One region of the Streptomyces sp. NPDC047981 genome, then DNA from elsewhere that is predicted to be linked to it. Evidence: predicted binding sites of a transcription regulator. Region 1 holds the regulator's gene; the other holds the start of a gene.
What was found. Region 1 encodes HrcA, which represses chaperone genes, less so after heat shock. Its sites were predicted from a motif close to TTNGCACTCNGNNNNNCNGAGTGCNAA; they were not measured.
Positions count from the first base shown of each region.

Region 2: groL (chaperonin GroEL) is a predicted target of HrcA. The motif match lies at 7,579-7,605, and genes of this name have one in related genera.

Region 1 is NZ_JBEZNQ010000003.1:54,422-65,869, forward strand. Features, by position in the region: gene AB0E14_RS03060 (GNAT family N-acetyltransferase) at 1-198, opposite strand, end outside; gene AB0E14_RS03065 (16S rRNA (uracil(1498)-N(3))-methyltransferase) at 395-1,138, opposite strand; gene AB0E14_RS03070 (nitronate monooxygenase) at 1,135-2,214, opposite strand; gene dnaJ (molecular chaperone DnaJ) at 2,334-3,473, opposite strand; gene hrcA (heat-inducible transcriptional repressor HrcA) at 3,474-4,493, opposite strand; gene AB0E14_RS03085 (MBL fold metallo-hydrolase) at 4,653-5,375, shown strand; gene AB0E14_RS03090 (DUF3097 domain-containing protein) at 5,386-6,186, shown strand; gene hemW (radical SAM family heme chaperone HemW) at 6,450-7,682, opposite strand; gene AB0E14_RS03100 (long-chain fatty acid--CoA ligase) at 7,795-9,669, opposite strand; gene lepA (translation elongation factor 4) at 9,916-11,448, opposite strand, start outside.
Region 2 is NZ_JBEZNQ010000067.1:24,542-35,989, reverse strand. Features, by position in the region: gene AB0E14_RS30280 (hypothetical protein) at 1-198, shown strand, start outside; gene AB0E14_RS30275 (polysaccharide deacetylase family protein) at 235-1,098, shown strand; gene AB0E14_RS30270 (YciI family protein) at 1,196-1,552, shown strand; gene AB0E14_RS30265 (RNA polymerase sigma factor) at 1,603-2,859, shown strand; gene AB0E14_RS30260 (PQQ-binding-like beta-propeller repeat protein) at 2,853-4,316, opposite strand; gene AB0E14_RS30255 (class I SAM-dependent methyltransferase) at 4,309-5,502, opposite strand; gene AB0E14_RS30250 (polysaccharide deacetylase family protein) at 5,585-6,538, shown strand; gene AB0E14_RS30245 (hypothetical protein) at 6,535-6,822, shown strand; gene groES (co-chaperone GroES) at 7,194-7,502, shown strand; gene groL (chaperonin GroEL) at 7,615-9,243, shown strand; gene AB0E14_RS30230 (ester cyclase) at 9,405-10,103, opposite strand; gene AB0E14_RS30225 (substrate-binding domain-containing protein) at 10,173-11,276, opposite strand.

The sequences.
Region 1 (11,448 bases):
CTCCAAGGCCCACCAACCGAAGCCCCGACGCTCGAAATCGGCCCGCATCGCCGCCACCGTGGCATCGCTCTGCTCACGCGTCAGGAGCTCGCCGAGGTGTTCGCGGATCTCGGGATCGGCGTTCATCGCCGCCCACGGCGCGAGGTCGGACTCCCGCCACGGGCGGAGGAGGAGACGGTCGGTGCGCAGCTCTGGCATGGCGCGGAGCCAAGCAGATCACCGGCCGCCGCGTCGACGGAAATACCGTCCGCGGCGCGGGAGTACGGGGCCGGTGTACGAGGCCGGGGTACGCTCCGGGTCTGCTGAACGGGGCCGGGGTCCGGGGCCGGGGTCCGCGTCCGGAGCCCGGGTCCGGGGCCGGGGTCCGCGTCCGGGGCCGGGGGCCGGACGCGTGCTAGCTCCAGCGGCCCGTACGGCCCAGCAGCAGCGCCGTCGCCGCCGTGCCCGCCGTCGACGTGCGCAGCACGCTGTGCCCGAGCCGGTACGGCTTCGCGCCCGCCTCCTCGAAGGCCGCCAACTCCTCCGGGGAGACGCCCCCTTCGGGTCCGACGACGAGCACGATCTCACCCTCCACGGGGAGTTCGGCGTCGGCGAGCGCGCCGCTGGGGTGGTCCCGGTCCTCGTGCAGGACGGCGGCGAAGTCGGCGCCGGCGAGGAGCGCCGCGACCTGCTTGGTGGTCATCGCGTCGGCGACCTCGGGGAAGCGGTTGCGGCGCGACTGCTTGCCCGCCTCGCGCGCGGTGGCGCGCCACTTGGCGAGGGCCTTGAGCCCGCGGTCGCCCTTCCACTGGGTGATGCACCGGGACGCGGCCCACGGCACGATCGCGTCGACACCGGTCTCCGTCATGATCTCGACGGCCAGTTCGCCCCGGTCGCCCTTGGGCAGCGCCTGGACGACAGTGATGCGGGGCGCGGGCTCGGCCTCCTCGTAGGTACCGGAGACCTGGACGGTCAGCTGGTCCTTGCCCTCGGCGGACAGCACGACGCACTCGGCCCAGGTGCCGCGCCCGTCGGTGAGGACGACGTCCTCCCCCGCGCGCAGCCGCTTCACGGAGACGGCGTGACGGCCCTCGGGGCCGTCCAGGAGGAAGGGGCCGTTGCCGGGGACGGCCTCGACGACGAAGACGGGTGCGGTCATGAGGCGGTGCTCCTGTGGGCCTGCGCGGTGAGTGCGGTGTCGAGTTCGGCGGCCAGCACCTCGACGAGCTGGCCGGCCGGGAGGTCGCGGGCGAGCCGGTGCCCCTGGCCGGCCCACAGGGCCATGCCCTGGGCGTCGCCGGCGGTGGCGGCGGCCTTGCGGAGGGGGGCGGTGAGGTGGTGGACCTCGGGGTAGGCGGCGGGGGCGTACCGCCCGTGCTCGCGCATGAAGCGGTTGACGAGCCCGCGCGCGGGGCGGCCGGAGAAGGCCCGGGTGAGCTCGGTCCGGACGAAGAGCGGGTTGGTCAGGGCCTGCTTGTGCAGCGCGTGCGCGCCCGACTCGGGGCAGACGAGGAAAGCGGTGCCGAGCTGGGCGGCGTCGGCCCCGGCGGCGAGGACGGCGGCGATCTGCGCGCCGCGCATGATCCCGCCGGCGGCGACGATCGGCAGCTGGACGGTCTCCCGGACCTGGGTGACGAGCGTGAGGAGCCCCGTCCCGGCGAGCGCGGCGTCCGGGTCGTCGCGGTGCGTGCCCTGGTGGCCGCCGGCCTCGACGCCCTGCACGCAGACGGCGTCGGCCCCGGCCCACTGGGCGGCCTGGGCCTCTTCGGCGGAGGTGACGGTGACGACGGTGAGCGTACCGGCGCGGGCGAAGGCGTCGAAGGTGCCGCGGTCGGGGCAGCCGAAGGTGAAGGAGACGACGGGGACGGGGTCGTCGAGCAGGATCGCCAGTTTGGCGTCGTACGCGTCGTCCCGCCCGTTGTCGGGGTCGCCGAGGGCCGTCTCGTACCAGGTGGCCTCGCCGGTCAGCTGGTGCCGGTAGACGTCGACGGAGGCGGAGTCGGCGTGCTGTCCGCCGGGCGGCATGAAGAGGTTGACCCCGAAGGGCTGACCGGTCAGCCCGCGCACCTGCTTGATCTCCTGGTAGAGCCCGCCGGCGGTCTTGTACCCCCCGGCGAGGAACCCGAGCCCCCCGGCCTCGCACACCGCCCCGACGAGCTGCGGACCGGACGCGCCGCCCGCCATGGGGGCCTGCACGATCGGGTACCGGGAGAGATCGTTCAGCGCGGTGGACATGCAGGCATCGTGTCATACGGGAAGGGCGGCACCCGCTCGAAGCGGATGCCGCCCTTCCAGGCACAACGCGGGCTCAGCGCCCGTTGAACGCGTCCTCGATGTCCGAGAACAGACCAGACCTACCGCCCGTTGAACGCGTCCTTCAACCGCGAGAACAGCCCCTGCTGACCCGGCTGGAACTGACCCGTCGGCCGCTCCTCGCCGCGCAGCTTCGCGAGTTCGCGCAGCAGTCGCTCCTGCTCGGGGTCGAGCTTCGACGGGGTCGTCACCTCGACGTGGACGATCAGGTCACCGCGTCCGCCGCCCCGCAGGTGCGTGATGCCGCGCCCGTGCAGCGGGATGGACTGGCCGGACTGGGTGCCCGGCCGGATGTCGACCTCTTCGAGCCCGTCGAGGGTCTGCAGCGGCACCTTCGTGCCGAGCGCGCCCGCCGTCATCGGGATGGTCACCGTGCAGTGCAGGTCGTCGCCGCGGCGCTGGAAGACCTCGTGCGGGACCTCGTGGATCTCCACGTACAGGTCACCCGCCGGGCCGCCGCCCGGGCCGACCTCGCCCTCGCCGGCGAGCTGGATGCGGGTGCCGTTGTCGACACCGGCCGGGATCTTGACCGTGAGCGTACGGCGGGACCGGACCCGGCCGTCGCCCGCGCACTCGGGGCACGGGGTCGGGACGACGGTGCCGAAGCCCTGGCACTGGGGGCACGGGCGGGAGGTCATGACCTGGCCCAGGAAGGACCGGGTGACCTGGGAGACCTCACCGCGGCCGCGGCACATGTCACAGGTCTGCGCGGAGGTGCCGGGCGCGGCGCCCTCGCCCGAACACGTCGTACAGACGACGGCCGTGTCGACCTGGATGTCCTTCGTCGTGCCGAAGGCGGCCTCGTTGAGGTCGATCTCCAGACGGATCATCGCGTCCTGGCCGCGCCGCGTGCGCGAGCGCGGTCCGCGCTGCGACGCCGTGCCGAAGAACGCGTCCATGATGTCCGAGAAGTTCCCGAAGCCGCCCTGGCCGAAGCCACCGGCTGCACCGGCGCCGCCGGACGCGGACAGCGGGTCGCCGCCGAGGTCGTAGACCTGCTTCTTCTGCGGGTCCGACAACACCTCGTACGCGGCGTTGATCTCCTTGAAGCGCTCCTGCGTCTTCGGATCGGGATTCACATCCGGGTGCAGCTCGCGGGCGAGCCGCCGGAATGCCTTCTTGATCTCGTCCTGGGACGCGTCGCGGCGTACGCCGAGTACGGCGTAGTAGTCCGTGGCCACTTACGACTCCGCCAGGATCTGTCCGACGTAACGTGCCACTGCGCGTACCGCTCCCATCGTTCCGGGGTAGTCCATGCGGGTCGGTCCGACCACGCCGAGTTTGGCGACTGCCTCGTCGCCCGAACCGTAGCCGACCGCGACGACGGACGTGGACGTGAGGCCCTCATGGGCGTTCTCGTGCCCGATCCGTACGGTCATGCCCGAGTCCTTGGCCTCGCCGAGCAGCTTGAGGAGCACGACCTGCTCCTCGAGCGCTTCGAGCACAGGCCGGATCGTGAGGGGGAAGTCATGGCCGAAGCGGGTGAGATTGGCGGTACCGCCGATCATCAGCCGCTCCTCGTGCTCCTCCACCAGGGTTTCGAGCAGGGTCGCGAGCACGGTCGAGACCGTCCCGCGGTCCTCCATCTCCTCGAAGGACTCCGGGAGATCCTGCACCAGCTGCGGCACGTCCGCGAAACGGCGGCCGACGACCCGGCTGTTCAGCCGGGCGCGCAGATCGGCGAGCGAGGTCTCGCCGAACGGCGCGGGGCAGTCGATGACGCGCTGCTCGACGCGGCCGGTGTCCGTGATGAGGACGAGCATCAGCCGGGCGGGCGCCAGCGAGAGCAGCTCCACGTGCCGGACCGTCGAACGGGTCAGCGACGGGTACTGCACGACGGCGACCTGCCGGGTCAGCTGCGCGAGCAGCCGGACCGTGCGCCCGACGACGTCGTCGAGGTCGACGGCTCCGTCGAGGAAGTTGTGGATCGCGCGCCGCTCGGGCGTCGACAGCGGCTTGACGCCGGCGAGCCGGTCGACGAAGAGGCGGTAGCCCTTGTCGGTCGGGATGCGTCCGGCGCTGGTGTGGGGCTGGGCGATGTAGCCCTCGTCCTCCAGGACCGCCATGTCGTTGCGCACGGTGGCGGGCGAGACGCCGAGCTTGTGGCGCTCCGTGAGCGCCTTGGAGCCGACCGGCTCCTCCGTCCCGACATAGTCCTGGACGATGGCGCGCAGCACCTCGAGTCTGCGTTCGCTGAGCATCGCGCCCACCTCCAGCTGTCGTTCGGTCGTATCGGTTGCTCCACATTTGGCACTCGCCCTGTCCGAGTGCCAGGAATCCCCCGGCCAGTGTACGGCGGCGGGCATCGCTCCTGGCAAGGAGGCCGCGTCGGAGCGCGTCCTTGCGGATAGCGTCGCGGTATGGATGTCGCTTGGGAAGACTTCGGCTGGGAGCGGCTCGCGGACGGTGTCGGTCGGCGCAGACTGCCCGGCTGGGACGCCACGGTGGGCCTGGTGGTGGGCGAGAAGGCCGTCCTGCTGTACGACACGGGCTCGACGCTCCGGGAGGGAACGGCGCTGCGGACCCAGGTGGAGTCGCTGACCGGGGGCCGAAGAGTGACACACATCGCACTCAGCCACCCCCACTTCGATCATGTCCTGGGCACGGCGGCCTTCGCGGGGGCGGAGGTGTACGGGGCGGTCGGCGTGGACGCGCTGCTGCGCCGGGAGGCGAGCGAGCTGATGGCGGACGCGGTACGGCACGGGGTGGACGCGTTCGCGGCGGCGGAGGCGGTGGACGTGCTGGTGGCGCCGCAGCACGTGGTCTCCGGCGAGTGGACGCTGGACCTGGGCGGCCGGCAGGTGCTGCTCGCGAACGTGGGCCCGGGCCACACGGCGCACGACCTGGCGCTCTTCGTCCCCGGTGGCCGGGAGGTCGTCTTCTGCGGGGACCTGGTGGAGGAGTCCGGGGAACCACAGGCGGGCCCGGACGCGATCCCGTCGCGCTGGCCGGACGCCCTGGACCGGCTGCTGGCCCTGGGCGGCGCGGACGCGGTGTACGTACCGGGCCACGGGGCGGTCGTGGACGCCGCGTTCGTGCGACGCCAACGCGAGGAACTGGCACGGCGCTTCGCCGTCGCATAACGTCACGCGAATGCGCAGCTACGACCCCGACCTGACGCCCCCGTGGAAGCGATCCGCCCCGGTGCCGGAGGTGCCGGCGGAGGTGGACCTCGTGGTGGAGGAGGTCTCGACGGGCTTCTGCGGGGCGGTGATCCGCTGCGAGGCGGGCACGGTGACCCTGGAGGACCGCTTCGGCAAGCACCGGGTGTTCCCGATGGAGCCGAGGGGCTTCCTCCTGGAGGGCAGGCCGGTGACGCTGGTGCGCCCGGCGTCCGGGCCGGCGCGGCCGACCCGCACCGCCTCCGGATCGATCGCGGTCCCGGGGGCGCGGGCTCGGGTGGCACGGGCGGGCCGGATCTACGTCGAGGGCCGGCACGACGCCGAGCTGGTCGAGCGGGTCTGGGGCGACGACCTCCGGATCGAGGGCGTGGTGGTGGAGTACCTGGAGGGCATCGACGACCTCCCGGCGATCGTGGCCGACTTCGCCCCGGCGGCGGACGCACGCCTGGGCGTCCTCGTCGACCACCTGGTCCCCGGCTCGAAGGAGTCCCGCATCGCGGCGCAGATCTCGTCACCGGACGTCCTGGTCGTCGGCCACCCGTACATCGACGTCTGGGAGGCCGTGAAGCCGGCCTCGCTCTCCATCCCCGCCTGGCCGACGGTCCCGCGCGGCCAGGACTGGAAGACGGGCGTCTGCGAGGCCCTGGGCTGGCCCCCGAACACGGGCGCGGCCTGGCAGCACATCCTGTCGAAGGTCCACAGCTACAAGGACCTGGAGCCGTCCCTGCTGGGCAGGGTGGAGGAACTGATCGACTTCGTCACGGCGCCGTAGCGGGGCCTGCCCGGCCGAACAGGTCTGTCCGGCCGGTCGGGTCTGCCCGGCCGATCAGGTCTGCCTGGCCGATCAGGGCCTGCCCGGCCGGTCGAGCCGGTCGGGCCAGATCAGGGCGAGGCACGGCGCCAGTCCTGCTCGGGCCGGTCGGGCCGGATCAGGGCGAGGCACGGCGCCAGTCCTGCTCGGGCCGGTCGGGCCGGATCAGGGCGAGGCAAGGTGCCAGGGCCCGCGCGCCCGGCCTGATCCAGAAACGCGGGGCCCTAGTCCACCAGGTCCCTGACCACCGCGTCCGCAAGGAGCCGTCCCCGGAGGGTCAGGACCGCGCGCCCCTCGCCGTACGCCACCTCGTCGAGGAGGCCGTCCGCGAGGGCCTTGCGGGACGCGGCGAGCCCGTCCGGGCGCAGGAGGTCCAGCGGGCACCCCTCCCGGAGCCGCAGCTCCAGAAGCACCCGCTCGACGCGCCGGTCCTCGGCCGAGAGGATCTCGCGCCCGGCACCCGGCGACCTGCCGGCGGACAGCGCCTGCGCGTACGCCCCCGGATGCTTCACGTTCCACCACCGCACGCCGCCCACGTGCGAGTGCGCCCCCGGACCGGCTCCCCACCAGTCGGCGCCGCGCCAGTACAGCTCGTTGTGCAGGCACCGCCCGGCCTCCGAGGTGGCCCAGTTCGACACCTCGTACCAATCGAAACCGGCCTCGGCGAAGACGGAGTCGGCGATCAGATACCGGTCCGCGTGCACGTCGTCGTCCGTCATCGGCACCTCGCCGCGGCGGATCCGCCGGGCCAGCTGTGTGCCCTCCTCGACGATCAGCGCGTAGGCGCTGACGTGGTCGGGCCCCGCCCCGATCGCCGCCTCCAGGGACGCCCGCCAGTCGTCGTCGGACTCCCCAGGCGTCCCGTAGATCAGGTCCAGGTTCACGTGGTCGAAGCCCGCCGCCCGCGCCTCGGCGACGCACGCCTCGGGCCTGCCCGGCGTGTGGGTGCGGTCGAGGACCTTCAGGACGTGCTGCCGGGCGCTCTGCATCCCGAAGGACACCCGGTTGAAGCCACCGGCCCGCAGCTCCTCGAGATACGCCTGGTCCACCGACTCCGGGTTCGCCTCCGTCGTCACCTCGGCGTCGTCCGCGAGCCCGAACTCGTCCCGGATCGCCCCCAGCATCCGTACGAGGTCCCCGGCGGCGAGCAGCGTCGGCGTACCGCCGCCGACGAAGACCGTCCGCACCGGGCGCGGGTCGTCGCCGAGCACCTTGCGGGCGAGGCGTATCTCCTCGGTCACCTGTCCCGCGTAGTTGTCCCGGGAGGCGAGCACGCCACCGGCACCGCGCAGCTCGCTCGCGGTGTACGTGTTGAAGTCGCAGTAGCCGCACCGCGTGGCGCAGTACGGCACGTGCAGATAGAACCCGAGCGGCCGCTCCCCGGCCCCTTCCAGGGCGTGCGCGGGCAGCGCCCCGTCCTCGGGCATGGGCTCACCATCGGGCAGTACGGAAGGCATGAGCCCATTGTCCCGTACCGCCCGAGCAAGCAGGCCGCCCTGTGGACAACCCTTGACGGACAGCCGTCAAGGGTCGTCCGTCAAGGATCCCGTCGACCGGAGACGGCCGGGGCTACGCCTCCCGCGCCCCCGCGTACATCTCCTCGATGAGGTCCTTGTACGTCCGCTCGACCACCGGCCGCTTCATCTTCAGCGACGGCGTCAGCTCGCCGTGCTCGACGTCCAGGTCACGCGGCAGCAGCCGGAACTTCTTGATCGTCTGCCACCGCTGCAGGTCCCCGTTGAGCCGGTCGATGTACCCCTGGACCATTTCCTGGGTCTGCGGGGCGGCGACGACCTCGGCGTACGACTTGCCCGCGAGGTCGTGCTCGGCGGCCCAGCCGAGGATGGCGGGCTCGTCGAGGGCGATGAGCGCGGAGCAGTAGTTCCGGTCGGCGCCCAGGACGACGATGTTGGAGACGAACGGGCAGACCGCCTTGAACCGGCCCTCGATCTCGGTCGGGGCGATGTACTTGCCGCCCGAGGTCTTGAACAGGTCCTTCTTGCGGTCGGTGATCCGCAGGTAGCCGTCTGCGGACAGCTCGCCGATGTCGCCCGTGTGGAACCAGCCGTCCGCCTCCAGGACCTCGGCCGTCTTCTCGGGCAGGCCGTGGTAGCCCTCCATGATGCCGGGGCTGCGCAGCAGGATCTCGCCGTCGTCGGCGATCCGGACCTCGGTGCCGGGCAGCGGCTTGCCGACGGTGCCGGTGCGGTACGCCTCGCCCGGGTTGACGAAGGAGGCGGCGCTGGACTCCGTCAGGCCGTAGCCCTCCAGGATGTGGATGCCCGCGCCGGAGAAGAAGTAGCCGATCTCGGGCGCCAGCGCGACGGAGCCGGAGACGGCGGCGCGCAGCCGGCCGCCGAAGGCGTCGCGGAGCTTCTTGTAGACCAGCGCGTCGGCGACCTTGTGCTTGGCCGAGAGGCCGAAGGGCACGGAGGCGGTACCGGTGCGGCGGAAGTTGTCCTGGCTGACCTTGGCGTACTCGCGGGCCACCCCGGCAGCCCACTGGAAGATCTTGTACTTCGCCGGGCCGCCCTCGCGCGCCTTGGCGGCGACGCCGTTGTAGACCTTCTCGAAGATCCGGGGCACGGCGGCCATGTACGTCGGCTGGACCACCGGCAGGTTCACGATGATCTTGTCGATACGGCCGTCGACGGCCGTGACGTGGCCGACCTCGATCTGGCCGGAGGTGAGCACCTTGCCGAAGACGTGCGCGAGCGGCAGCCAGAGGTACTGGACGTCGTCCTGGGTGACCAGGCCGGTCGCGGCGATGGCCTTCGCCATGTACGACCAGTTGTCGTGCGGGAGGCGGACGCCCTTGGGCCGGCCGGTGGTGCCCGAGGTGTAGATGAGGGTGGCGAGCTGCGTGGAGGTGATGGCCGAGACGCGCTCCTTGATGGCGTCGGCGTGCTTCTCCAGGTACGCCTTGCCACGGGCCTCCAGCTCGGCGAGGGAGAGGACCCAGTCGTCGCTCTCGACACCCGTGGCGTCGATGACGACGACGTGGTGGAGGCCGGGCAGGTCGGCGCGGGTCTCACGGGCCTTGGCCAGCTGGGCCGCGTCCTCCGCGATCAGCACCTTGGACTCGGAGTCGGCGAGGATGAACGCCGACTCCTCGGCGTTGGTCTGCGGGTAGACGGTGGTGACGGCGGCACCGGCACACATCACGCCGAGGTCGGCGAGGATCCACTCGACCCGCGTCGAGGAGGAGAGGGCGACCCGCTCCTCCGGCTGGACGCCCAGGTCCATCAGACCCGCGGCGATCGCGAAGACCCGCTCGGCGGCCTGTCCCCAACTGAGCGACTTCCAGTCGTCCGGGCCCTGGCCGTCGGCCGCCGGGACGGGGTAGCGGTAGGCCTCCGCGTCGGGAGTCCGCGCCACGCGCTCAAGGAAAAGGTTCGCCACCGAGGGCGGCCGGTTCTCGATCTGGGTCTGTGTGTCGCTCACGACGTCCTCCGGGCGGCGGCGGTGCGTTCTGGCGGTGCGTTCCATGCGTACTAACTCGCGAGTAACCTTCGAGCCGCGATCAGAGTAAGGCGCCGGGGTCCGGCGCGTAAGAGGCTGCGGGCCGCCTCTTCATACCCGGTTGATAACAGAACCAAAGACGAACGGGCCCCCGCACTGCCGGTGCGGGGACCCGTTCGACGCATCCGGTCGGACGCGGGGGACGGATGGTCCGTCGGCCGGTTCTTCCTACTTCTTCGCCTTGCCGCCGGACTCGTCGCTCGACAGCACGGCGATGAAGGCCTCCTGCGGGACCTCCACCGAGCCGACCATCTTCATCCGCTTCTTGCCTTCCTTCTGCTTCTCCAGCAGCTTCCGCTTACGGGAGATGTCACCGCCGTAGCACTTGGCGAGGACGTCCTTGCGGATGGCGCGGATGGTCTCGCGGGCGATGACCCGGGAGCCGATGGCGGCCTGGATCGGCACCTCGAAGGCCTGCCGCGGGATGAGCTCGCGCAGCTTGGCGACGAGCCGCACACCGTAGGCGTACGCGGCGTCCTTGTGGGTGATGGCGGAGAAGGCGTCGACCTTGTCGCCGTGCAGCAGGATGTCGACCTTGACCAGGCTGGAGGTCTGCTCGCCGGTGGGCTCGTAGTCGAGGGAGGCGTAACCGCGGGTCTTGGACTTCAGCTGGTCGAAGAAGTCGAAGACGATCTCGGCGAGGGGGAGGGTGTAGCGGATCTCCACCCGGTCCTCGGAGAGGTAGTCCATGCCGAGGAGAGTGCCGCGCCGGGTCTGGCACAGCTCCATGATCGCGCCGATGAACTCGCTCGGGGCGAGGATCGTGGCCCGCACGACGGGCTCGAAGACATCGTTGATCTTGCCTTCGGGGAACTCGCTCGGGTTGGTGACGACGTGCTCACTGCCGTCCTCCATCACCACGCGGTACACGACGTTCGGGGCGGTGGCGATGAGGTCGAGACCGAACTCGCGCTCCAGGCGCTCCCGGATCACGTCCAGGTGCAGCAGGCCGAGGAAGCCGACGCGGAAGCCGAAGCCGAGGGCGGCGGAGGTCTCCGGCTCGTAGACCAGCGCGGCGTCGTTGAGCTGCAGCTTGTCGAGGGCGTCGCGCAGCTCGGGGTAGTCCGAGCCGTCGAGCGGGTAGAGCCCGGAGAAGACCATCGGCTTGGGGTCCTTGTACCCGCCGAGCGGCTCGGTCGCCCCCTTGCTCAGGCTGGTGATCGTGTCACCGACCTTGGACTGCCGGACGTCCTTCACACCGGTGATCAGGTAACCGACCTCGCCGACGCCGATGCCGTCGGACGGAGTCATCTCGGGGGACGAGACGCCGATCTCGAGGAGCTCGTGGCTGGCGCCGGTCGACATCATCTTGATGCGCTCACGCTTGTTGAGCTGCCCGTCGACGACACGGACGTACGTCACGACGCCCCGGTAGGAGTCGTAGACGGAGTCGAAGATCATCGCGCGGGCGGGCGCGTCGGCGACACCGACGGGGGCCGGCACGGACGCGACGACGCGGTCGAGCAGCGCCTCGACACCGAGACCGGTCTTCGCGGAGACCTTGAGCACGTCCGCGGGGTCGCAGCCGATGAGGTTGGCGAGCTCCTCGGAGAACTTCTCCGGCTGCGCGGCGGGCAGGTCGATCTTGTTCAGTACGGGAACGATGGTGAGGTCGTTCTCCATCGCGAGGTACAGGTTCGCGAGGGTCTGCGCCTCGATGCCCTGGGCCGCGTCGACGAGCAGGATCGTGCCCTCGCAGGC
Region 2 (11,448 bases), on a different contig from region 1:
CTGGAGTGGGCGCGGGCCCAGGTCCTGCCCTACGAGCCGGTGCGGCGCGAGTTCTTCCGCGCCCCGCAGGACCGGGTGCTCGTCCTGACCTGGTGGGACGCGGAGACGCTCGACGCCGAGCTGCCCGAACTGCCCGAGCCCGCGGCGGAGCTGATCACCCGGCCGGTGCACCGCTGGCGCTTCGAGGCCATGGCCTGAGGCAACCCCGGGGCGCCTTCCCGCATCCTCCACGGCGTGACTCTCGGCGTGGACAAGAAGATCGTGACCTGGGCGGCGCTGACCGCCGCCGCACTGCTCATATCCGGCTGCGGCGGCACGGCGGGCGCGTACTCCGAGTCGGCGCCCACGGCCTCCGGGAGACCGGCTTCGCCCGCGACACCCCCCGCCGGCGGCGCGGCGCCCGGCCGGGCCTCCGAGGCCGCCGCGTACGAGAAGTGGGGTCTGAAGCCCTTCGCCGCGCCGCCCGCCCCGCCGAAGGACAAGCCGGTGAAGCGCGTGCCCGGGGGGCCGGTGCCCGTCATCAGCGAGATACCGACCAAGGACAAGGTCGTCTTCATCACGATCGACGACGGGGCCGAGAAGGACCCCGAGTTCGTGAAGATGATGCAGGAGCTCAAGGTCCCGGTGACGATGTTCCTCACCGACTCCGCGATACGCACCGACTACGGCTACTTCAAGCCGCTCGCCGCCCTCGGCAACGGCGTCGCCAACCACACCCTCACCCACCCCAACCTGCGCACCCTCGGCCGGTCCGCGCAGCAGCGGGAGATCTGCGGCCAGCAGACGAAGCTGGCGAAGGAGTACGGGACGACCCCGCGGCTCTTCCGCCCGCCCTACGGCAACTGGAACGAGGACACCCGCGCGGCGGCCGGCGCGTGCGGCGTGGACGCGATCGTGCTGTGGCGCGAGTCGATGCAGATCAAGAACATGCAGTACCAGCGCGGCGACAAGAAGCTGCACCCCGGCGACATCATCCTGGCCCACTTCCGGGGCCCCGCCGAGCTCAAGGGCACGACGATGACCCGGATGACGGCCGACATGCTCCGCCGCATCCAGGAGCAGGGCTTCACCGTGGCCCGCCTGGAGGACTACGTCTGAGAAGTTTTCCGCGCGTGGTGTCGATGCGGGCCCGGCCCGTTCGACGTATGAGTGAAAGGCGGGGAACGGCCCCGCCCGCCACGCAAGGAGAACGACCATGCCCCGCTACCTGACGCTGATCCGCATCGAGGAGGGCTCCTTCGAGCTGGAGGACGCCGACCCCGGCTTCGACGCCCGCATGGGCGCGCTCTTCGAGGAGATCACCAAGGCCGGCGTGATGCTGGAGACGGCCGGCCTCAAGCCGACCAAGGAGGCCAGGCGGATCCTCTGGGAGGGCGGCAGGACCTCCTTCACCGACGGCCCCTTCACCGAGACCAAGGAGGTCATCGGCGGCTACTCGATCACCCAGTGCCGGGACCTGGCCGAGGCCGTCGAGTGGGCGAAGCGGTTCCTCGAGGTCCACCCGCCGCAGTGGAAGGTGGGCTGCGAGGTCCGCGAGATCGAAGAGATGTGAGCAGCGATGTGATCTGACGCGGCCGGGGCGGGTGGTGTCATGGTGGATCCATGACCGCACCCGCCCCCGGCGCCGTCGAGATCGTCGAGACCGTCTTCCGGATGGAGTCGCCGCGGATCATCGCCGCCGTCGCGCGGATCGTCCGGGACGTCGGCATCGCCGAGGAGATCGCCCAGGACGCCTTCGTCGCCGCCCTGGAGCAGTGGCCGCGCACGGGAGTCCCGGACCGGCCGGCCGCCTGGCTGACGGCCGCCGCCAAGAACCGCGCGGTGGACCTCGTACGGCGCAGGGAGACGTACGCGCGCAAGCTGGCCGAGGTCGGGCGGGAGCTGCCGGAGTCCCGTCACGACCCGGAGCCGTCCGGGCCCGGCGACATCGACGACGACCTGCTGCGGCTGGTCTTCACCGCCTGCCACCCGGTGCTCTCCGCCGAGGCGCGGACCGCGCTGACCCTGCGGCTCGTCGGCGGGCTGCGCACGGACGAGATCGCCCGGGCCTTCCTCGTGCCGGAGGCGACGGTCGCGCAGCGGATCGTGCGGGCGAAGCGGACGCTGGCGAAGGCGGGTGTGGAGTTCGAGGTGCCCTACGGGGAGGAGCGGGCGGCCCGGCTCGGCTCGGTCCTGGACGTCATCTACCTCGTCTTCAACGAGGGGTACGCGGCGACGGCCGGCGACGACCTGCTGCGCCCCGCGCTGTGCGAGGACGCGCTGCGGCTCGCCCGGGTGCTCGCGGGGCTCATGCCGAAGGAGGGCGAAGTCCACGGCCTGGCCGCCCTGCTGGAGATCCAGGCGTCCCGGACGGCGGCCCGGACAGGGCCGGACGGGAAGCCGGTCCTGCTCGCCGAGCAGAACCGGAACCGCTGGGACCGGCGGCTCATCCTCCGCGGCTTCGAGGCGCTCGCGCGGGCGGCCGAGTGCGGTCCGTACGGTCCCTACGCCCTCCAGGCCGCCATCGCCGCCTGCCATGCGAAGGCGCCCGCGTACGAGGCCACGGACTGGCGGACGATCGCCGCGCTGTACGGCCGCCTCGCGGCCCTCACACCGTCCCCCGTGGTCGAGTTGAACCGCGCGGTCGCCGTCTCGATGGCCGAGGGACCGGAGGCGGGCCTCGCCCTCGTCGACGCCCTCAGGGAAGAACCCGCCCTGTCCGGCTACCACTTGCTGCCGAGCGTCCGGGGCGACCTGCTGGCGCGGCTGGGACGGGAGGCGGAGGCCCGCGAGGAGTTCGAGCGGGCGGCCGCCCTGACCCGCAACGAACGGGAACGTGAACTCCTGCTCGGGCGGGCCCGGGACCTGGGCGGTCAGTAGCGCAGGATCCGGCCCGCCGAGGTGCCGATGAGGACCGTGCCGTCGGGGGCCGCGTGCAGGGACAGGAGGCCGTACGGGGGCAGGGGGCGGTGGGCGAGGACGGTTCCGTCGGTGGTGGCGACCGAGACGAGGGTGTCGTCGGCGCACAGGGCGTGCAGGATGCCGTCGTGCGCGTCGAGGGCGACGACCTCCGACTCCAAGGGCCGGGTCCAGGCGATCTCCCCCGTGGGGTGGGCGCGGCGGACCAGTTCCTTCCGGCCGTGCAGCAGCGCGGGGCCTTCCGCGTCGACGGTGTGGACCGCGGGGCCGAGCGGCGCGTCGACGGAGTGGAGCGTCGTCTCGGCGGTGGTACGGGGGTCGAGCGCGACCACGTCCCTGCCGCGCCGCCCGTAGAGCAGCTCGGGGCAGCGGCGGACGTCGAGCGGGACGAGGTCGTAGCGGTTCGGCTCCTGGACCCCGCCCAGCGGGGTGCCGTCGGGGGCGAAGAAGCGCGTGTTGGGCGGGGTGGGGGGCTCGACCTCGATGGAGCGGTTGTAGGTGTCCCGGATCGCCCAGACCCCGTCCGTACGTGCCTGCAGCGCGGCCGAGAACGGGACCGAGGGGCGGTCGAGGACCGTGCCGTCGGCCGTGGAGACGAGCGGGAAGTCGGTCCGGGCCCGGGCGTCGGGGCCCGGGACGGTGATCCTGGCCGTCCGCTCGTCCGCGGCGACCTCGATGCGCGTGCCGTGGGCCCTCGGCTCCGCGGGAACCCGCCAGAGCAGGGTGCCGTCGGGCGCCCAGCACTCCACGGCCGTGTCGCGGCGGGTGGCGAGCACCCGGCCGTCGCTCAGCCCGGCCACGGCCCGGACGCCGCCGAGGCCGTCGTAGGTCCGCCCCGCCCGTTCGGCGATCTCCGCGAGGAGCGGTCCCGCGGGCGAGCCGGGCTGGTCGGGGTAGGTGTCCGTGGCTTCGGGATCGAGCGGCTCCCGCTCCAGGGCGGTCAGGTCGAGGGCGTCGGGGGCGAGGCCGAGCCAGTCGTCCCGTACGAGGGTGCCCCGGGACGCGTAGCGGACGTACTCGTCGTGCTCGTCCACGCGGAAGAAGGTGAGTTCGAGGGTGCGGGCGTCCAGCCAGCGCACCGGGTCGACGCCCCACCGGGGGTCGGCGAAGTCCACGCGCCGGCCGTTGTCGGGCTCGAAGAGCGTGAGTCCGCCCGCGCGGTCGTACTCGTCGTAGTTGTCGAGGCCGACGGCGAGCAGCGGGAGCGTGGGGTGGAAGGCGATCGACTCCGCGTCCATCGCGAACATGAGCAGGTGCGCGCAGGAGAGGTCGTCGGCGCGGTGGACGGCGACCCGGCTCTGCTGGTGCAGGACCGAACTGACCGCGATCCACCGGCCGTCGGCGCTGACGGTCACCTGGGAGGCATGGCCGCGCAGCTCGGGGAACGGTTCCTCGTGGAGCGGGGGCAGCTCACCCACGGTCTGCCACCGCCGGTCCGCCGATCAGCATCGTCGGGGCGCCCGCGACCCGGGTCAGGAAGACCGTGGCCGCGTTCGGGCCCTTCGGCTTGACCCGGCGGCGGATCTCCTCCGGCTCGACCGCCGAACCGCGCTTCTTCACCGTCAGCGTGCCGACCTCCCGCTCGCGCAGCAGGGCCTTCAACTTCTTCAGGTTGAAGGGGAGTTCGTCGGTGATCTCGTACGCCGTGGCGAACGGCGTCGGGGTGAGGGCGTCCGCCGTGACGTACGCGATGGTCTCGTCGATCAGGCCGCCGGGCAGCTCCTCGGCGACCTCGGCGACCAGGTGCGCGCGGATGACCGCGCCGTCAGGCTCGTAGAGGTACCGCCCGAGCGGGCGGACCGCCGGGTCGGGCAGGCCGCGCCCGGTCAGGCTCGCGCCGGACGGCAGGAGGGTCGCGCGGCGCGCGCCGGGGGAGGTGCCGAACCAGAGCACGGCCTCCTTCACGTCCCCGCCGTCCGAGATCCACTCGGCCTCGGCCTCCTCGGGCACCGCCTCGTGCGGGATGCCGGGGGCGATCTTCAGCGCCGCGTGCGGGGCCTTGCGGGCGGCCTCGACGGCCCAGGAGAGCGGCGGGGAGTACGCCTCCGGGTCGAAGATCCTGCCCCGGCCGCCGCGCCGCGCCGGGTCCACGAAGACGGCGTCGTACGGGCTCGTGTCGATCTCGGTCACGTCCGCGCACCGCACCTCGATCAGCCCGGCGAGGCCGAGCGCCTCGGCGTTGGCGCGGGCGGCGGCCGCCGTCAGCGGGTCGCGGTCCACGGCGAGGACCGAGATCCCGGCCCGGGCGAACGCGAGGGCGTCGCCGCCGATCCCGCCGCACAGGTCGGCCACGGAGCGCACGCCGAGCGCGTGGAGGCGTTCCGCGCGGTAGGTCCCGACGGTGGCCCGGGTCGACTGCTCGACGCCGTGCGGGGTGAAGTACATCCGGTACGCGTCCTCGGCGCCGAACTTCGCCACCGCGCGCTGCCGCAGCCGGGCCTGCCCGAGCGCGGCCGAGACCAGTTCGGCGGGGTGCTCGCGGCGCAGCCGGGAGGCGACGGCCAGTTCCTGGGCGGGGTCGTAGTCGCGCAGGGCGGCGAGCAGCGTCTGGCCCTCGGGGGCGAGCAGGGCGGTGAAGTCGGCGAGGTCGGTCACCCGTCCCATTGTGGGCCAGCCGGGGGATGGTGGGGGCCGGGTGGAGGTGTCGACGGCTGTGCGGGGCATTCCGCTGACAGGATGCGGCGCCATGCAGCTAGTACGACAAGCAGAAGAAAAGCGCTCGAAGCGGGCGGCGGCACGCCTCCGCCGCTCGGTCGGCGCCGCCCTGGTCGTCGCCGCGCTCGGCTCCGCCTGCGCGGGCCCCTCCGGCGACGGGGGGTCCCCCGCGGAGGGCCGCAAGGGCCCCGCGCGGCCCGCCGCCGGTCAGCCACAGGCGGAGGGCGCGTCAGGGGCGCTCGCCGCTTACGTCGAGAAGGTCCGCCAGCGCCGCACCGCCCGGGCCCTGGCCGCCAAGAAGTGGGGCCTGGACCGGCCGCCGCTGGAAGCCCCCGCCCCGCCGGCCGTGAAGCCGAAGATCACCACGCGCAAGGGCTTCGAGACGGACGGCGAAGGGCTGCCGCCGGTGTTCACCACCGTGCCGACGAAGGAGAAGGTCGTCTTCCTGACGATCGACGACGGCGCGGAGAAGGACCCCGAGCTGCTGCGGATGATGAGCGACCTGCAGATCCCGTACAGCGCCTTCCTGAGCGACTACCTCGTCAAGGAGGACTACGGCTACTTCAAGAAGATGCAGGACGCCGGGGTCGCCCTGCACAACCACACCCTCAACCACCGCTACCTGCCCGGGCTCTCGTACAGCGCGCAGAAGCGCGAGATCTGCGGGATGCAGGACGTCATCGAGAAGCGGTACGGGAAGCGGCCCCCGCTCTTCCGGCCGCCGTACGGCAACTACAACGAGGACACCCTGCGCGCCGCCGCGACGTGCGGGGTGAAGGCGGTCCCGCTGTGGGCCTCGGAGGCGTTCCCGGACCGGATGGAGTGGCGCGAGTGGGACCGGGACCTGCACCCCGGCGACATCGTGCTCACGCACTTCCGGGGCAAGGAGGACTGGAAGGGCACGATGCCCGACATGATCCGCCGGGTGATGAAGACGATCACGGCCAAGGGGTACGCGGTCGCGAAGCTCGAGGACTACGTGTGAGCCGCGCGCGCCGGCCGGTCATCGGCCTCGTCCTGGCCGGCGCGCTCCTGGGGATCTCGGGGTGCGCGTCGTCCGTGGACCCGATCGAGCGCCTGGGGCGGAAGGCGGCGCAGCGGCTCGACACCGACACCGGCGCGGGGGAGCGGCCCGCGGGCGGCGCGCTCTCGGGGGCGGCGGCCCGCGTCCTGCACCGACTCTCCCGGCTGGACGACGGGATCGCCGAGGACGGGCCGCGTCGCGGGGTGCGTGGCGCGGACGAGCCGCGCCGGGCGGGCCGGCCCTGAAGGGTCGGGGCGCGAGGCCGTCATGTCCGCGCCTTCGTACGGAACCTCAGGGTCCGTCGGGCCGTTGCCCGTACCGGGACCGGATCGAACGCCACCCGCCACCGAACCGCCGGTGCATCGGACCCGCCGCCGCATCGCCTGCGCATCGCACCCGCCGGCGCATCGCACCCGCCCGCCGAGCCGCCACGCGGTGCTGAATTGGCACTCCGCTTGACCGAGTGCTAATCGCAGTCATAGTCTCGGCTCTGGCACTCCCCACTGGAGAGTGCCAACACAGCGACGGGCAGGTCCGGCACCCGCGACGACGGATCCACCTGGTCGCCACCTCAGACAGTTAACCCCGTGAGATCTCCGAAGGGGGAGGTCGGATCGTGACGACCACCAGCTCCAAGGTTGCCATCAAGCCGCTCGAGGACCGCATCGTGGTCCAGCCGCTCGACGCCGAGCAGACCACCGCCTCTGGCCTGGTCATCCCGGACACCGCGAAGGAGAAGCCCCAGGAGGGCGCCGTCCTCGCCGTGGGTCCGGGCCGCTTCGAGAACGGCGAGCGCCTTCCGCTCGACGTCCAGGTCGGCGATGTCGTGCTGTACAGCAAGTACGGCGGCACCGAGGTGAAGTACAACGGCGAGGAGTTCCTCGTCCTCTCGGCTCGCGACGTGCTCGCGATCATCGAGAAGTAATTCACCGAAGTATCTGAGACAGATGCTTTGAGCTGCGCCCCTTGACCCCGCACTGGGCGTCCGGGGGCGCAGTTCGTTTACACACGATTTCCGAGAGGGCTGAATCGCTCCCATGGCGAAGATCCTGAAGTTCGACGAGGACGCCCGTCGCGCCCTTGAGCGCGGCGTCAACAAGCTTGCCGACACGGTGAAGGTGACGATCGGCCCCAAGGGCCGCAACGTCGTCATCGACAAGAAGTTCGGCGCCCCCACCATCACCAACGACGGTGTCACGATCGCCCGCGAGGTCGAGATCGAGGACCCGTACGAGAACCTCGGTGCCCAGCTGGTGAAGGAGGTGGCGACCAAGACCAACGACATCGCGGGTGACGGCACCACCACCGCCACCGTGCTCGCCCAGGCGCTCGTCCGCGAGGGCCTGCGCAACGTCGCCGCCGGCGCCTCCCCGGCCGCCCTGAAGAAGGGCATCGACGCCGCGGTCAAGGCCGTCTCCGACGAGCTGCTCGCGACCGCCCGTCCGATCGAGGACAAGTCCGACATCGCCGCCGTGGCCGCGCTCTCCGCGCAGGACCAGCAGGTCGGCGAGCTCATCGCCGAGGCGATGGACAAGGTCGGCAAGGACGGTGTCATCACCGTCGAGGAGTCCAACACCTTCGGTCTGGAGCTCGACTTCACCGAGGGCATGGCCTTCGACAAGGGCTACCTGTCCCCGTACATGGTGACCGACCAGGAGCGTATGGAGGCCGTCCTCGACGACCCGTACATCCTGATCCACCAGGGCAAGATCTCCTCGATCCAGGACCTGCTGCCGCTGCTGGAGAAGGTCATCCAGGCCGGCGCCTCCAAGCCGCTGCTGATCATCGCCGAGGACGTCGAGGGCGAGGCCCTGTCGACCCTGGTCGTCAACAAGATCCGTGGCACCTTCAACGCCGTGGCCGTCAAGGCCCCCGGCTTCGGCGACCGCCGCAAGGCGATGCTCGGCGACATGGCCACCCTCACCGGTGCCACCGTCATCGCCGAGGAGGTCGGCCTCAAGCTCGACCAGGCCGGTCTGGACGTGCTGGGCACCGCCCGCCGCGTGACCGTGACCAAGGACGACACCACCATCGTCGACGGTGGCGGCAACTCCGAGGACGTCGCGGGCCGCGTCAACCAGATCAAGGCCGAGATCGAGTCCACCGACTCCGACTGGGACCGCGAGAAGCTCCAGGAGCGCCTCGCGAAGCTGGCCGGCGGCGTGTGCGTGATCAAGGTCGGCGCCGCCACCGAGGTGGAGCTGAAGGAGAAGAAGCACCGTCTGGAGGACGCCATCTCCGCGACCCGCGCCGCGGTCGAGGAGGGCATCGTCTCCGGTGGTGGCTCCGCTCTGGTCCACGCCGTCAAGGTCCTCGAGGGCAACCTCGACAAGACCGGCGACGAGGCCACGGGTGTCGCGGTCGTCCGCCGCGCCGCCGTCGAGCCGCTGCGCTGGATCGCCGAGAACGCCGGCCTCGAGGGCTACGTCATCACCTCGAAGGTGGCGGAGCTGGAGAAGGGCAACGGCTTCAACGCCGCCACCGGCGAGTACGGCGACCTGGTCAAGGCCGGCGTCATCGACCCGGTCAAGGTGACGCGCTCCGCGCTGGAGAACGCCGCCTCGATCGCCTCCCTCCTGCTCACCACCGAGACCCTCGTGGTGGAGAAGAAGGAAGAGGAGCCGGCGGACGCGGGCCACGGCCACGGCCACGGTCACTCGCACTGACGCACGCGCTGACGGCTGATCGCCCGTAGCCGATCGCTGAGGTCCGGTGTCCCGGGAGGGGCACCGGACCTCGGCGTTTTCCCGCGCCTCCTCGCTCCTTGACGCCTCTACGCCTCCTCGCTCCCTACGGCTCCTCGCTCCCTAGGCCTCCACGGCGCCCCTTACGCCTCCACGGCGCCGAGCTGCCCCATGAGGCCGAGCAGGTCGTACTGCCACCAGCCCTCGGTGATCTTGCCGTCCTGCCGGCACTGGTGGATGGTCGTCCCGGTCATGGAGACCTTCATGCCGGTGGGCTGGAGCCCCATGAAGTCGCCGGTGTGCGTGCCGATCCAGGTCCACCGCGTGCACACCCGGTCGCCCTCGGCGATCTGGTCGTTGATGGTGAAACCGAAGTCGAATCCGGCCCGCCACATCTCCACCTCGCGCCGGACCGCGTCCATCCCGATGACGTCCTGCTCGTTGGTCGGATCGTGGTCGTGGTACCCCTCGGCCAGCACCTCGTCGAGGGGCGGCAGCTCGCCCTCGGTGGCCATGAGCTCGAAGAGACGGCGGGCGCTGGTCTTGTACAGCTGCTCGTCCCGGACGATGTCGAGGTCCGTGAACGTCGGCATCTCGTCACAGAGCGCGACCATCTCCCGGAAGATGCGATCCGTCTCCGGAAGCTGCGAGTTGGTCATCGCGACCTCGTAGGAGGGGAACTCCACGATCTCCACGAGGTGGGACGCGTCCGAGCGGTCCTTGCCGATGACGCTGTGCGTGGCCGTCCGCTTGCCCTTGGTCTGTTCGACCCACTTGTCCATGAGCCGGTTCAGGTCGTCGAACCGACTGGTCTTGCAATCGATGATCTGTACGAAAGTCATGGTGCCTCCCGGACCGGGTGGACCCTTCCATCTTAGGTCCGGGGTGGCCATCCGCACGGGGGCGGAGCCTCAGGCGCTCCCGCCCGGCGCCCCGCACGAGGACCGCACGCGCAGCCGTGGCAGCAGGCTCAGGTGGCGCCGGGCGGGCTCCTCCGCCGGGTCCTCCGTGAGCCGCTCCACCAGCAACTCCGTGGCGTGCCTGCCCACTTGGCGCTTCGGCGGGGCGACCGCGGTGAGCGGGGTGTCGGCGAGCGCGGCGACCTCGTCGTCGTAGGCGATCAGGGCCAGGTCCTCCGGCACCTTCACGCCGAGCTCCGCCAGGCGCCGCACGATCTCGATGGCGTCCACGTCGTTGTGGACCAGGGCCGCGCTCGCCCGGCCCGCGCTCACCGCCTCGTACAGCGACCGGACCGCGCGCTCGAACGCGGCCGGGTCCTGGTCCGCCGGTACGGAGTCGATCACCGGGCCGGGCGCCGCCAGGTCCAGCGTGGCCAGCGCCTCCGCGTAGCCGGCGCGCACCGCGAGCGCGGTCGGGCTGTCGCCGCGCGCCACGAGGAGCGGGGTGCCGTGGCCGAGGCCGAGGAGGTGTCGCAGGGCGAGCAGGACGCCGTGGCCGTGGTCGGAGACCACCCGGTCCAGGGCGTCGAGCGGGCTGCCCGGCTCGGCCCGGCGCTCCAGGAGCACGGCGGGCACGGGGAGTTCGGCCAGCCAGGTCCCGTACGAGGGCCGGTCCTCCGGTCCCCGCCAGCCGGGCGCGACGAGCACGCCCTGGGCGCCGGCCGCGAGCAGGCCCTCGGTGCGCGGGCGGTCCTCCTCGGGGCGGTAGTCCGAGATCCGCAGGATCAGCCGGGCCCCCGCCCGCGCGGCCGCCTCGTGCGCGCCCCGGATGACCTCGGCGAAGTAGTACGTGGCGGCGGGCGCGAGCAGCCCGAGGACCAGGCCCTCGCCGGAGGGGCGGGCGGCCGCGCGGCCCGGGTCGCCCCGGCGCTCGGGCCACGACACCCGGCCGTGCGCCCGGTCGAGCAGCCCCTGGCCGGCCAGCGTCTCGACGTCGCGGCGAGCGGTCACGGGGGAGACGCCGAGCCGGTCGGCCAGTTCGGCGACCCGGGCGGTGCCGTGCTCGCGGACCAGGGCCAGCAGTCGGTCGTGTCGTTCGGCGGCACTCTCGCGCACGGCGCATCCCCTCGCGGTGGGTCGGTCCGGCGGGCGCCGTACTCGCAGCGGAGCCTACGCCAGAATGATCGAACGCAAGGAGTTTCGATCATTCGCTCCGATCTCATTGACGTTCGATCGAAGGGCTGTTCATGATTCCCGGCGACGCCGTCCGCCTCAGGGAGCTTCAGCA